4 regions of the Devosia sp. 63-57 genome follow, and region 1 is predicted to be linked to each of the others. Evidence: predicted binding sites of a transcription regulator. Region 1 holds the regulator's gene; each other region holds the start of a gene.
The links. The regulator PhoB, encoded in region 1, activates phosphate uptake and scavenging genes when phosphate is short. The targets are predictions, from matches to a motif close to TGTCATNNANCTGTCAT.
Positions count from the first base shown of each region.

Region 1 (2,828 bases):
CTCGAGGCAAGCAGAAAAGGGCCCGCTTCGTGCGGGCCTTTTCATTGCGCTGCGCTGGGCGGATCGGCGGCGGGGACAATCCACACCTGTTCGGGCGGTGTGGAGGGAAAGACCCATTTGGTCCAGTTTTCCATAAGCCATTTGCAGCTCACGGCGCCGGTTGGTCCTGCGTCCGGGGGAAGGACTTGCGGGATGCGGCCAGCCTTGTATCCGGTAGCGACCAGCAGGGCATTCTCCTGGTCGGGGATAACGACAAGCATGAATTCCACCCAATCCTCATAGGGCAGGATTGCGGGAAATCTCAGGCGCATGCCAGTGTAGATCATGCTGTCGGGCCAATCGGCCAGGCGTATGAGAGACATGGGTTTCCACATTGTAGGCGAGAGGGGCGAGGCCGCGATAGTAGCAGGCCCGTTGCCTCCTGGCATAGGTGAGCTGAATGGGTAGACACGTGCCAATTTGGATGATGGCGCTGGCCTTTGCGCTGCTGTCCAGCCCCTCATCGGGGCAGGACAGTATCGAGGGGGATCTGCCGGCGGGGGCGTCATTCGACGGGATGAGCGACCACGCAAGCATGTTCGATCTCTACCAGATGGCCCGCATTGCTCTGGACGTGCGAGGCAGGCAGGCGGAGGTCGACACAGCCGGGCTAGCTGCGGCATTGGAGGATGCGCTGGCGGCGAATGGATATGGTGGCTCGCGCATTGTGGTTGGGCCAATTACGGCAGGCATGTGCTCGGGCGATGGTGTGATCGAAACGCGGGTCGATCCCGAGGTTGGTGGGGAAGAGCTGTCCGTTGCGGTGGCCAGCGCGGTGTGGATTTCGCAGCTGACGGTAGGCCATGCCGGCGTTGCGGATGACATGGAGTTCGCGCAGGCCTGCCAGGCCGCACCGAATTAGCCTTTGAAAGGTCTGTCGTCGTCGTCCGATGCGCTCGACCGAGGCCGAGCGACCGTCCCGCCTAGACGTGTCGTTACCTAGACGAACGCCTCACGCCACCTGCGCGAAGCGTTCGTCGAAGGCGTAGCCGGCGCCGCGGACGGTGCGGATGGGGTCTGCCTCCTTGCCGCGGTTGATGGCGCGGCGGAGGCGGCCGATATGCACGTCGACGGTGCGTTCATCGACATAGACGTCATTGCCCCAGACGCCGTCGAGCAGCTGTTCGCGGGAATAGACGCGGCCGGGATGGCGCATGAGATACTCGAGCAGGCGATATTCGGTGGGGCCGAGATGGACGTCGCGATTGGCGCGGCGGACGCGGTGGGTGGTGCGGTCGAGCTCGAGATCGCCGACCTTGAGTGCGGCAGTGACGAGATTGGGATTGGCGCGGCGCAACAGGGCGTGGATGCGCGCCACCAGTTCCGGCACGGAGAAGGGCTTTACCACATAGTCGTCGGCGCCGGTGGACAGGCCGCGAACGCGCTCTTCCTCTTCGCCGCGGGCGGTCAGCATGATGATGGGGACGCGGGCGGTTTCATCACGGGCGCGCAGGCGACGACACAGCTCGATGCCGGAGATTTCGGGCAGCATCCAGTCGAGCAGGATCAGGTCCGGCAGCTTTTCCTGGATGGCATGCTGCGCCTCGTCGCCGGTTTCGGCGGTGACGACACGAAATCCCTCGGCTTCGAGGTTGTAGCGCAGCAGGATGGCGATGTCGCTTTCGTCTTCGACGATGAGGATGGTCGCGGGCATATGGATGTGCTCCGTCGGTCGGCACCATATGGTGCCGTGTATGTGGTTATATCCCGCCATTCGAGCACAGCTCTCATGGCCTTAGCGGCTTGAAAGGCTCCACCGGAGCCTTTCATCTGCTGAGCAGACCGCTCGCTAAGCCTTGATCTGCTGGCGCTGCAATTGCTGTTCTTCGGCGGTCAGCTGCTTGCCGGTGGCCAGGTAATAGGCGCGTTCGGCGATATTTGTCGCATGGTCGCCGATACGCTCGAGGTTCTTGGCGCAGAACAGCAGATGCGTGCAGGTGGTGATGTTGCGCGGATCTTCGAGCATATAGGTGAGGAGTTCGCGGAAGAGCGAGGTGTGCATGGCGTCGACTTCGTCGTCGCGGTTGCAGACTTCCACCGCTTCCTTGGCCTCGCGATTGGCGTAGGCGTCGAGCGCATCCTTGACCTGACGCAGAACCAGCGCGGTCATGTTCTTGACGCCGTTGTAGAAGGTCGGCTGCAAATTGATGCCTTCGAGCTTCAATGAACGGCGGGCCAGCTGCTTGGCCATGTCACCGATGCGTTCGAGGTCGTTGGCAACGTGAATGGCGGTGATGATCGAACGCAGGTCTGATGCCATGGGCTGGCGGCGGGCAATCATCGAGACGGCCATGTCATCGATCTTGCGCTGCATGTCATCGATGCGCTGGTCGGCGATGATGGTGACATCGGCGAGTTCGCGGTCGAGCTTGAGCAAGGCGCGGGTGCCGTTCTCGATGGCAACCTCGACCTGGCCGCCCATTTCGGCGATGGCCTGGGCGAGCGTGGCAAGCTCTTCATTATAGGAGGTGACGATGTGTTCGGCGCCGGTATTTGGCATGTCTGTGTCCTTTCCCGCGCTTAGCCGATGCGGCCCATGATGTAGTCCTGGGTCTGCTTGTTCACCGGGTTTGTGAATATCTCTTCAGTGTCGCCCTGTTCGATGAGATTGCCCAGATGGAAGAAGGCGGTTTTCTGGGAGACGCGCGCGGCCTGCTGCATCGAGTGGGTGACGATGACGATGGTATAGTTGGCGCGCAGCTCGTCGATCAGCTCTTCGATGATCGCGGTGGCGATCGGGTCGAGGGCGGAGCAGGGCTCGTCCATGAGGATGACTTCTGGGCCGACGG
Region 1 covers NZ_MKUY01000003.1:787,174-790,001, reverse strand. Annotated here, with positions in the region: gene imm45 (Imm45 family immunity protein) at 42-362, opposite strand; gene BGO80_RS03935 (hypothetical protein) at 440-901, shown strand; gene phoB (phosphate regulon transcriptional regulator PhoB) at 992-1,693, opposite strand; gene phoU (phosphate signaling complex protein PhoU) at 1,829-2,539, opposite strand; gene pstB (phosphate ABC transporter ATP-binding protein PstB) at 2,560-2,828, opposite strand, start outside.

Region 2 (2,828 bases), on a different contig from region 1:
CGGCTTCGTTTTCCGAGCCATCCAGACCAATGCGCAGGACCGACACGTCCTGGGCAAAGGCGGCGGTGGACAGGGTAAGGGCCACGGTGGCCAGGAGCAGTTTGCGGATCACGGGAAGTCTCCTTTGGTGACGCGTGAGAGATCGGCAACCGGCTTGCCGGCTGCGGAACGGGGTTAAATCAGGGGGCCTGCTGCGCATTGGTTGGCGTGCGGGGCAGGCGAGGGGCGCTGAGCGGCGCCAGCGATGTCGACGTCATCGCTTCCGAGAAAGCCTCCTTGAGGCCGTCGGCGCCGTATATGGCGCGCGCCACATCGGTGGTCAGTTCGTCGGGGGTGCCGTCGAACACCACACGACCGGCGCTCATGCCGATGATGCGCTGGCAATAAGCGCGAGCGGTATCGAGCGTGTGCAGATTGGTGATGACGGTGATGCCTTCGGCATTGATGTCGCGCAGGCTGTCCATGACGATCTGGGCATTGCGCGGATCAAGGCTGGCAATAGGCTCGTCGGCCAGGATCAGTTTGGGCTTCTGCATCAGCGCCCTGGCGATGGTGACACGCTGCTGCTGGCCGCCGGAAAGCGTCTGCGCCCACTGCGTGGCAGTCTGTGCGATATCGAGCCGCTCCAAGGCCTTGAGGGCCTCATATTGCTCGTCTGCCGAAAAGATCTGCAGCAGGTTGAGCAGGGGATTGCGGCCATTGAGGCGGCCGAGCATGACATTGGTGATCACGTCGAGGCGCGGCACCAGGTTGAACTGCTGAAAAATCATGGCGCAGTCGCGCTGCCAATTGCGCAGTGCCTGGCCACGCAGGCTGGATACCTCCAGGCCATCGAAATCGATGATGCCCGAAGACACGTCGTTGAGCCGGTTGATCATCCTCAGAAGGGTGGATTTGCCGGCCCCCGAGCGACCGATAATGCCCACCATTTGTCCGTCGGCGATCTCCAGGTTCACATTGTCGACGGCGGTCTTGTCGCCGAAGCGTCTGGTTACCTTTGAGATCCGGAGCATTGGGCAGGTCCCTGCTGTTCAAGCCGGATGCCTGCCTAGGGGCTGGGTATGAAACGGGCGTGTCGGATGGGTGACGATCCGATGACAGCAAAGTCTAGCGTGCCGCGAGGCCACGCAATGTGGTCACCAAGGCCATCCCCGCCATTTCGAGAGATCCGGAATTGTCGATCTTGACCAGATCGTTTTCCTCGGCTTGCCAGGCGTCGAGACGGGCCAGCCGCAGCGCAATGCTGGCGTCATCTTCCCGGCCGCGCGAGCGCAGGCGTTGCTCGACAATGGCCCGCGGCGCTGTAATGGCGATAGGCAAGGTCCGCGGAAAGCGTTCGCGCGCCGCCGCGATCATGCCGCGCGAAAGATTGGCGACGACCACCTTGCCGGCATCCACCGCAGCCGACGCCGACATCGGTATGCCATAATGCAGGCCATGTGCCGGCCAATGCAGGCAGAACGCGTCGTTCTCCACCAGCCGCGTGAACTCTTTTTCGGTCACACCGATAAAGTCTTCGCCGCCCGCCGTTGTCGGGCGCGTCACGGTTCTGCGCACAAAGACCATATCGGCGTCATTGCGCAGCTCAGTGGCCGCATAGGCAAGCACGCTGTCCTTGCCCACCCCGCTTGGTCCGACCACAGGCACAAAGACGCCTGCAGTCGCGCTGCTTGGTATCGATGAATTTCGGTAAGCATAAGTCATTTATGGGCAGGGATAGCGACGCCATGTGACAGGAAAGCGACGTGTTTTCGACCGCGGCGTAACCGATCCGTAAGCCGCTCGAAGTATGTTGGGGCAATTACGGATGGCGGATTGCGAACGTGTACCCAGTAATGGAATTTTTCTTCCGCGGCCATGACTTGCGCTTTGTGGTGCTGGCCGCTGTGATCTGCCTGATCTCCGCCTATGCCTGTGTGACGCTTGCGCGCCATGCTGCGCGTGTCGCCGGACAGCTGCGCATGCTGTGGTGTGCGGTCTCGGCCCTGGTCGTGGGGTTCGGTATCTGGGCCACCCATTTCATCGCCATGCTGGCCTTCCGGCCCGGCTTCGAGCTCAGCTATGACCTGGGTCTCACCGCAGTCTCGCTGCTGATCGCCGTGATCATCTGCGGTGGCGGTCTGGCACTTGCTATCCATGGCGATGGTCGCAGGGATCATCTTCTCGGCGGTGCCGTCGTCGGTGTCGGCATTTCGGCTATGCACTATGTCGGCATCGCTGCGCTGTTGCTCGGCGGCTCCATGCAGTGGAGCAACGGTCTGATCGGCCTTTCCATCCTGGCCGGCATCGCCTTCTCTGCTGCAGCGCTGGCCAGCGCCATGGGCGGTGGGCGTAATCGTGTCATCGGCGGAGCGGCGCTGTTGACGCTGGCGATCTGCTCCATGCACTTCACCGCCATGGGCGCGGCCGATTTTTCGCTCTGCTTCCCGTTCATGAATGTTGAGCACCAGATTGACAGCACGCTGATGTCCATCGCGGTGGCGCTGATATCGCTGATCATCTTGACCGCAGCTTTTGGCGGTTTGCTGCTCGATGAGGCTGACCGACGGCGGACGATGCGGGAGCAGCGGCGCCAGCTGGAAGATGCGGAACGCTTGGCGGAAGTCTCCAATAAGCTCACGCTGGCGCTCGCCCATATGGGGCAGGGCTTGGTGCTTTTCGGCAGCGACGCGCGCGTGCAATTGCATAATGAGCGTGTCATGCAGATGCTGGATCTGCCGTCCCATATCGAGCTTAAGGGCATGCATCTTGACGCCATCTGCCGCATGCTTTTGCGCGATGGCAAGGATCAGGACGATATCGAGAGCAGAGGTTGCCAACTGGCAAAG
Region 2 covers NZ_MKUY01000005.1:1,530,243-1,533,070, forward strand. Annotated here, with positions in the region: gene phnD (phosphonate ABC transporter substrate-binding protein) at 1-112, opposite strand, end outside; gene phnC (phosphonate ABC transporter ATP-binding protein) at 180-1,013, opposite strand; gene phnN (phosphonate metabolism protein/1,5-bisphosphokinase (PRPP-forming) PhnN) at 1,108-1,704, opposite strand; gene BGO80_RS15620 (bifunctional diguanylate cyclase/phosphodiesterase) at 1,836-2,828, shown strand, end outside.
Region 2: the regulator PhoB is predicted to act here: its motif matches at 1,730-1,746, upstream of phnN (phosphonate metabolism protein/1,5-bisphosphokinase (PRPP-forming) PhnN).

Region 3 (2,828 bases), on a different contig from region 1:
AGCGCGAAACGACCCGAGGCCTTGCCGAGGGCAAATTCCACGGGGTCGATGCTGATATGATCCTCAAGGTCGACATCGGTCGGCCGGGTAACCAGGCGCCGGACGAAACTGAAGCGCTTGTCGCCATCGAGCGCGTGGCGGGCACCCGTGATCAGCGTATCCTTACCGACCCCAGAAGGGCCGACAATCAGAACCAGAACCCCCGGCGGTCTTTCGCTCAACTGACCCGCTGCCCTTCCCGCCACACGCCGCGCACCACCGGCAGCGGCCCCTGCTCCAAGACCCGCACCAGATCGGCCCGCTTGCCCAGGGCGATCTCGCCACGGTCGGTCAGGCCGGCGGCGCGCGCCGGATTAGACGTCACGGTAGCCAAGGCCTGCGGCAGGTCAAGGCCCTCGACACGCTTTGGCATGAGGAAGACGGCTTGCAGTAGCGCAAAGGGGACGTAGTCGGAGCTCAGAATATCGAGAAGGCCGGCAGCGACGAGGTCGGTGGCCGAGATATTGCCCGAGTGCGACCGCCCACGCACCACATTGGGGGCGCCCATGAGAATGGCGAGTCCCGCATCGTGGGCGGCCGAGGCCGCTTCGAGCGTAGTGGGAAATTCGGCAATGGCAACGCCGTCCTCAGCCGCTTCCTCGACATGAGCGAGGGTGGCGTCGTCATGGCTGGCGAGGGCCAGACCAAGCTCGTGGGCGCGGGCAACAATGGCCTTGCGATTGGCGTTCGAATACTGATCGTGCTCGGCCTGGCGGGCGTTGAGATAGGCCTGCAATTCCGCGTCGGTGCGACCCATCTGCTTGGCATAGAAGCGCTTGTAGTCTTCGAGCGAGCGGAACTGGCGCTGTCCGGGCGTGTGGTCCATGACCGAGGCCAGGCGGGTCGAGGGATGGTTGGCCAGCGCGTCGAAATGGGCGACGACGTCGTGGCTGGGCAATTCGCAGCGGAGATGGATGAAATGCTCCGCACGGGTCCAGCCGCCCGCGACGCCGGCGCGGATGGCGTCAACGAGCTTTTTGGCATGGTCGAGCATGTCGGGCAGATCATTGTCCGAACCGATACGCACCGCGTCGAAGACCGTGGTGATGCCGGAGCCGGCCACTTGTGCATCATGAGCATGCAGGGCCGCCAGCGGGTCCCAGAACACACCCGGGCGCGGGCGGTAGTGGTTCTCGAGATGGTCGGTGTGCAGTTCCACGAGTCCGGGAATGACATAGTCCCCACCCATATCCTCGCCGGTGCGGGACACGCCGGAGTCGATGGCGCTGATCTGCCCCTTGTCGATCACGAGGTTCCCCTCAACGATCTCGTCGGCGAGCACGATGCGGGCGTTGGTGAGGATGGTTTGCGACACTTGTAATCAGGCTCCGAGGCGGAAATCGTCGAGACGGCGGAAGGGGCGCCCACTATCGGGCTCATGGTAGACGACCAGACGGTCAATGGTGACGGCATCGCCGAGAAGCGGGCCAAACCAGGTATTGGCTGCGGCAGACAGATCGTGGTGATCATCCTCGGCGAGCCGGTCGGTGAGGGTCATGTGGAAGCGGAATTGGTCGAAGACATAGGGGTAGCCATAGGCTTCGAGCAACTCCTCCTGGTGTGGGCTGAGGCCAGCGGCGCGACGGGCAGCCTTGTCCCGGTCTGAAAGCGGCGCGCGGAAAGGGTCGAATGTTTCCACGACGTCGGCGGCAAAATCCTGCAGGGTCTCGTTTTCGGTTTCGGGCACCAGCGCCAGAAAACCATGTAGTGAGGCGAGACGCAGGCGGCCAATGGAGAACGCAGACTGTCGAGCGGCGAAATCGGCGAGCGCTGTGCGCAGGCCTTCGGCGGTTTCGCCATCGGCCAAAGCCATGGGCGGCTTGATGGTGGCGTGAAAGCCATAACGGCTGGCCGACTGGGTGAGATTGAGCAACCGCGTGCGCTCGATGCCGGCGACGGCACCCTCGAAGAATTCGCCACTGGCCGAATCGCGGCCCAGCCAGGCGCTCGCCCGGTCCCAGAGCCCGCTGGTCGTATCAGGGGCATAGTAGATGGCGAATCTCTGCGTCATGGGCACTCCTTGGCTTGCCGCTAGTGGACTTATGTGACGAGGGTTTGACAAGCCGCAATGGCTGGACAAATGCAGGTGGGGTGGCCAAAAGGGTCGCCGCAATCTCCCCGAGGGCAAGACGGATGATGGATCGCGCGCCGCTGCACAAGCTGTTTGTTGAGGCCGTCGCCAAGGCGCAGCCGGCGCTGGCGGTCGAGCGGCACCTGCCCGAGCCCCCGATGGGCCGTACCATCGTCATCGGCGCCGGCAAGGCCTCGGCACAGATGGCGCGCGCCTTCGAACAGGCCTGGCCGGGCGCGATCGAAGGCCTGATCGTCACCCGCTATGGCTATGGCGAGGCTTGCCAGCGGATCGAGGTGGTCGAAGCCGCTCATCCCGTGCCTGATGCCGCCGGGTGTGCAGCGGCTGAACGGCTCAAGGCGCTGGTGAGCGGGCTCACTGAAGACGATCTGGTGGTGGCGCTGATCTCGGGCGGAGGGTCGTCACTGCTGCCGGCACCCGCCCGTGGCCTGACGCTGGAGGACGAGCAGGCGGTCAATCGGGCACTGCTCGCGTCCGGCGCCCCGATCGGGGTGATGAACCTTATTCGCAACCAGTTTTCGACCATCAAGGGCGGGCGACTGGCGGCATTGGCGGCGCCGGCGCGGGTGGTAACGCTGGTGGTGTCCGATGTGCCCGGCGACGATCCGGCATTGGTCGCGTCCGGCCCGACCCTGCCACTCCGCGGTGGGCGCGCTGAGGCTCGCCGCCTTGCCGCGCTCTACGGGCTTGAGCTGCC
Region 3 covers NZ_MKUY01000005.1:690,050-692,877, reverse strand. Annotated here, with positions in the region: gene phnN (phosphonate metabolism protein/1,5-bisphosphokinase (PRPP-forming) PhnN) at 1-221, opposite strand, end outside; gene BGO80_RS11640 (alpha-D-ribose 1-methylphosphonate 5-triphosphate diphosphatase) at 218-1,354, opposite strand; gene BGO80_RS11635 (DUF1045 domain-containing protein) at 1,361-2,050, opposite strand; gene BGO80_RS11630 (glycerate kinase type-2 family protein) at 2,173-2,828, shown strand, end outside.
Region 3: the regulator PhoB is predicted to act here: its motif matches at 2,084-2,100, upstream of BGO80_RS11635 (DUF1045 domain-containing protein).

Region 4 (2,828 bases), on a different contig from region 1:
CCGCCGATCTCGGCCAGGGCGAGGAGCTGGAGCCGGCGCGCAAGAAAGCCGAGATGTTCGGCATCAAGGATATCTATATCGAGGACCTGCGCGAGGAATTCGTCAGGGATTTCGTCTTCCCGATGTTCCGCGCCAATACCGTTTATGAAGGCCAGTATCTCCTCGGCACATCAATCGCCCGCCCGCTGATCGCCAAGCGGCTGGTCGAAATCGCCCATGAAACCGGCGCCGATGCCATTTCCCATGGCGCCACCGGCAAGGGCAATGACCAGGTGCGGTTCGAGCTGACCGCCAATGCGCTTGACCCCGCCATCAAGGTCATCGCGCCGTGGCGCGAATGGGACCTGCGCTCGCGCACCGCGCTTCTGGCCTATGCCGAAGCCAACCAGATCCCGATTGCCAAGGACAAGCGCGGCGAGGCTCCGTTCTCGGTCGACGCCAATCTCCTGCACACTTCGTCCGAAGGCATGGTGCTGGAAGACCCCGCCGTGCCCTATCCCGATTACGTGCCACAGCGCACCGTCGATCCGGAAAAGGCCCCCAACGAGCCCGAAATCGTCACCATCGGCTATGAAAAGGGCGACCCGGTCTCGGTCAATGGCGAACGCCTGTCGCCGGCGGCGCTGCTGACCAAGCTGAACGAACTGGGCGGCAAGCATGGCGTCGGCCGGCTCGACCTCGTCGAAAACCGCTTTGTCGGCATGAAGTCGCGCGGCCTCTACGAGACCCCCGGCGGTACAATCATGCTGGTGGCCCATCGCGGGATCGAATCGATCACCCTGGACCGTGGCGAAGCTCACCTCAAGGACGAGCTGATGCCCAAATATGCCGAGCTGATCTATAACGGCTTCTGGTATGCGCCCGAGCGCGAAATGTTGCAGGCGCTGATCGACAAGAGCCAGGAATATGTCGCCGGCGAAGTGACGGTGAAGCTCTACAAGGGCTCCGCCTCGGTCATCGCCCGCACCTCGCCCTATAGCCTCTACTCGATGGATCTCGTGACCTTCGAGGAAGGCGCCGTGGCCTATGACCATAAGGACGCCGCCGGCTTCATCCGCCTCAACGGCCTGCGCCTCAAGACCTATGCCGCGCGCAACAAGAAGGCCCAGGGCTAGACCGGGCTCGGGGACCTGGAGCATTCAGAGCCCCCAATCCCACCCTTTTGAGGAGGCCGCAAATTTCAGTTGGCACGCGGCGTCCCGCCCACCAGACCGCCCCCGGGTCTTCGCCCGAGGGTGACGGCTGGTAGGTGGGGGGAACCATGGGCGCCTGGGCTCTCACCCCACCCCAGCCCTGCCCGCAGGGGGATGGCCAGCCAGCGGCAAAACAAAAAATCAACCGACGACGATGAGGTCCGGGTCGAGGACGCGCAGGACCTGAGCAAGGTCCTGGCCGCGTTTGAGGATGCGGCCCTGTTGATTGGTGACCATGTACTGGCCCTGCTTGGCGCGCAGTTTGGGGTTTTTCTCAATGACGAAGAGCGGGCGCTCGGAAACGCGGGCATAGATGGAGAACAGCGCCCGGTCGCGCAGGAAGTCCATGGCATAGTCGCGCCATTCGCCGGCCCCGACCTTGCGACCATAGACCGACAGGATCTGCATCAGTTCGCGGCGATCAAAGGCCACGACGGGCTGCACGGGACGCTGGGTCTGGCCTTGCGGTTCACCCACATGCACCAGAGCCAGCCGGTTCTGCACTTCATCGGACGGACCCTGCACGCGGCCCTCAACCTCTTGTCATTTCAACGTCATGATTGACCCATTCGCGGGGGAAGGCAAGGGCCGCAAATACCCCATTTCGGCCACGATTCATCCTTTCTGACGCCCTATTGCGCTGTCAGCTTGCAACCATTGCCTCCAGTGGCTGGCAGGGGTGCCGACCGAGCCCCCAAACTGAGACGCGCTCCTGCCAGCCGCCCCTGAATAGAATTGACCTGTCAGTCATGCCCGTTCCTGCCCCCAGGAGCGGGCTTCTTTTTGTCTGGTTCTGCGCCGGGCATGGGTTGACGCCGGCGGACAAAATGGAGCCCATGCGCGCAACAGGCAGAGGAGCGCACATGGCCGGCCGGATCGTTATTCTCAATGGGGCGCCACGTGCGGGAAAATCCAGCCTCGCCGCGGCCATCCGAACCCGCGTGTCCGGCAGCTGGCTCATCTGGGGCGTCGATGCCTTCAACGCCACCCTGCCCCCTGAGCTTCTACCCGGCATCGGCCTCAGGCCCGGCGGCGAGCGGCCCGATCTCGAGGCCAACCTGCCTGAACTGTTCGGCCGCTATCTCGGGGTTTTGAGCGGCATGGCGACATCGGGGCTCGACGTGGTAGCGGATCTGGGCCTTCACACCGACTATGCCACCGGCTTCGACCCGCTACCGATGCTGGCCGAGGCGCTGGCCGGCTTTGCGGTCTATTTCATCGGCATCGACTGCGATGTCGACACCATCATGGCGCGGCGCAATGCCGATACGCAGAACGGGCTTTATGCAGCGGGCCCGGGCATACCGGCGCCGGTGGCGCGCTGGCAGCAGGTGGTGCATGACAGCAAACGCTATGATTTGCGGCTCGATATGGGTAAACTGACCGCAGAACAGGGCGCCAACCATGTGCAAGCCCTGCTGATGTCGCCGCCCACCACGACAGTTCTTGGACGTTCGAGCATAGACGCCCGGTCCCGGCAGTCGTAACGGCTTTTCCGGGCCCGTTTAATTCGCCGTTAAGTGGCGAGGACTAGCCTGCCGGCCAGCGTCGGATCGTGGCTTTGGACTGTGGGGGGCCAATGGGGTCGAAGGATACCGGCAATGTTGCGGATGTCGCCGAGACCTTATTGCTCGA
Region 4 covers NZ_MKUY01000005.1:176,031-178,858, forward strand. Annotated here, with positions in the region: gene BGO80_RS09095 (argininosuccinate synthase) at 1-1,115, shown strand, start outside; gene BGO80_RS09100 (DUF2794 domain-containing protein) at 1,335-1,685, opposite strand; gene BGO80_RS09105 (phosphotransferase-like protein) at 2,057-2,680, shown strand; gene BGO80_RS09110 (sensor domain-containing protein) at 2,773-2,828, shown strand, end outside.
Region 4: the regulator PhoB is predicted to act here: its motif matches at 1,735-1,751, upstream of BGO80_RS09100 (DUF2794 domain-containing protein).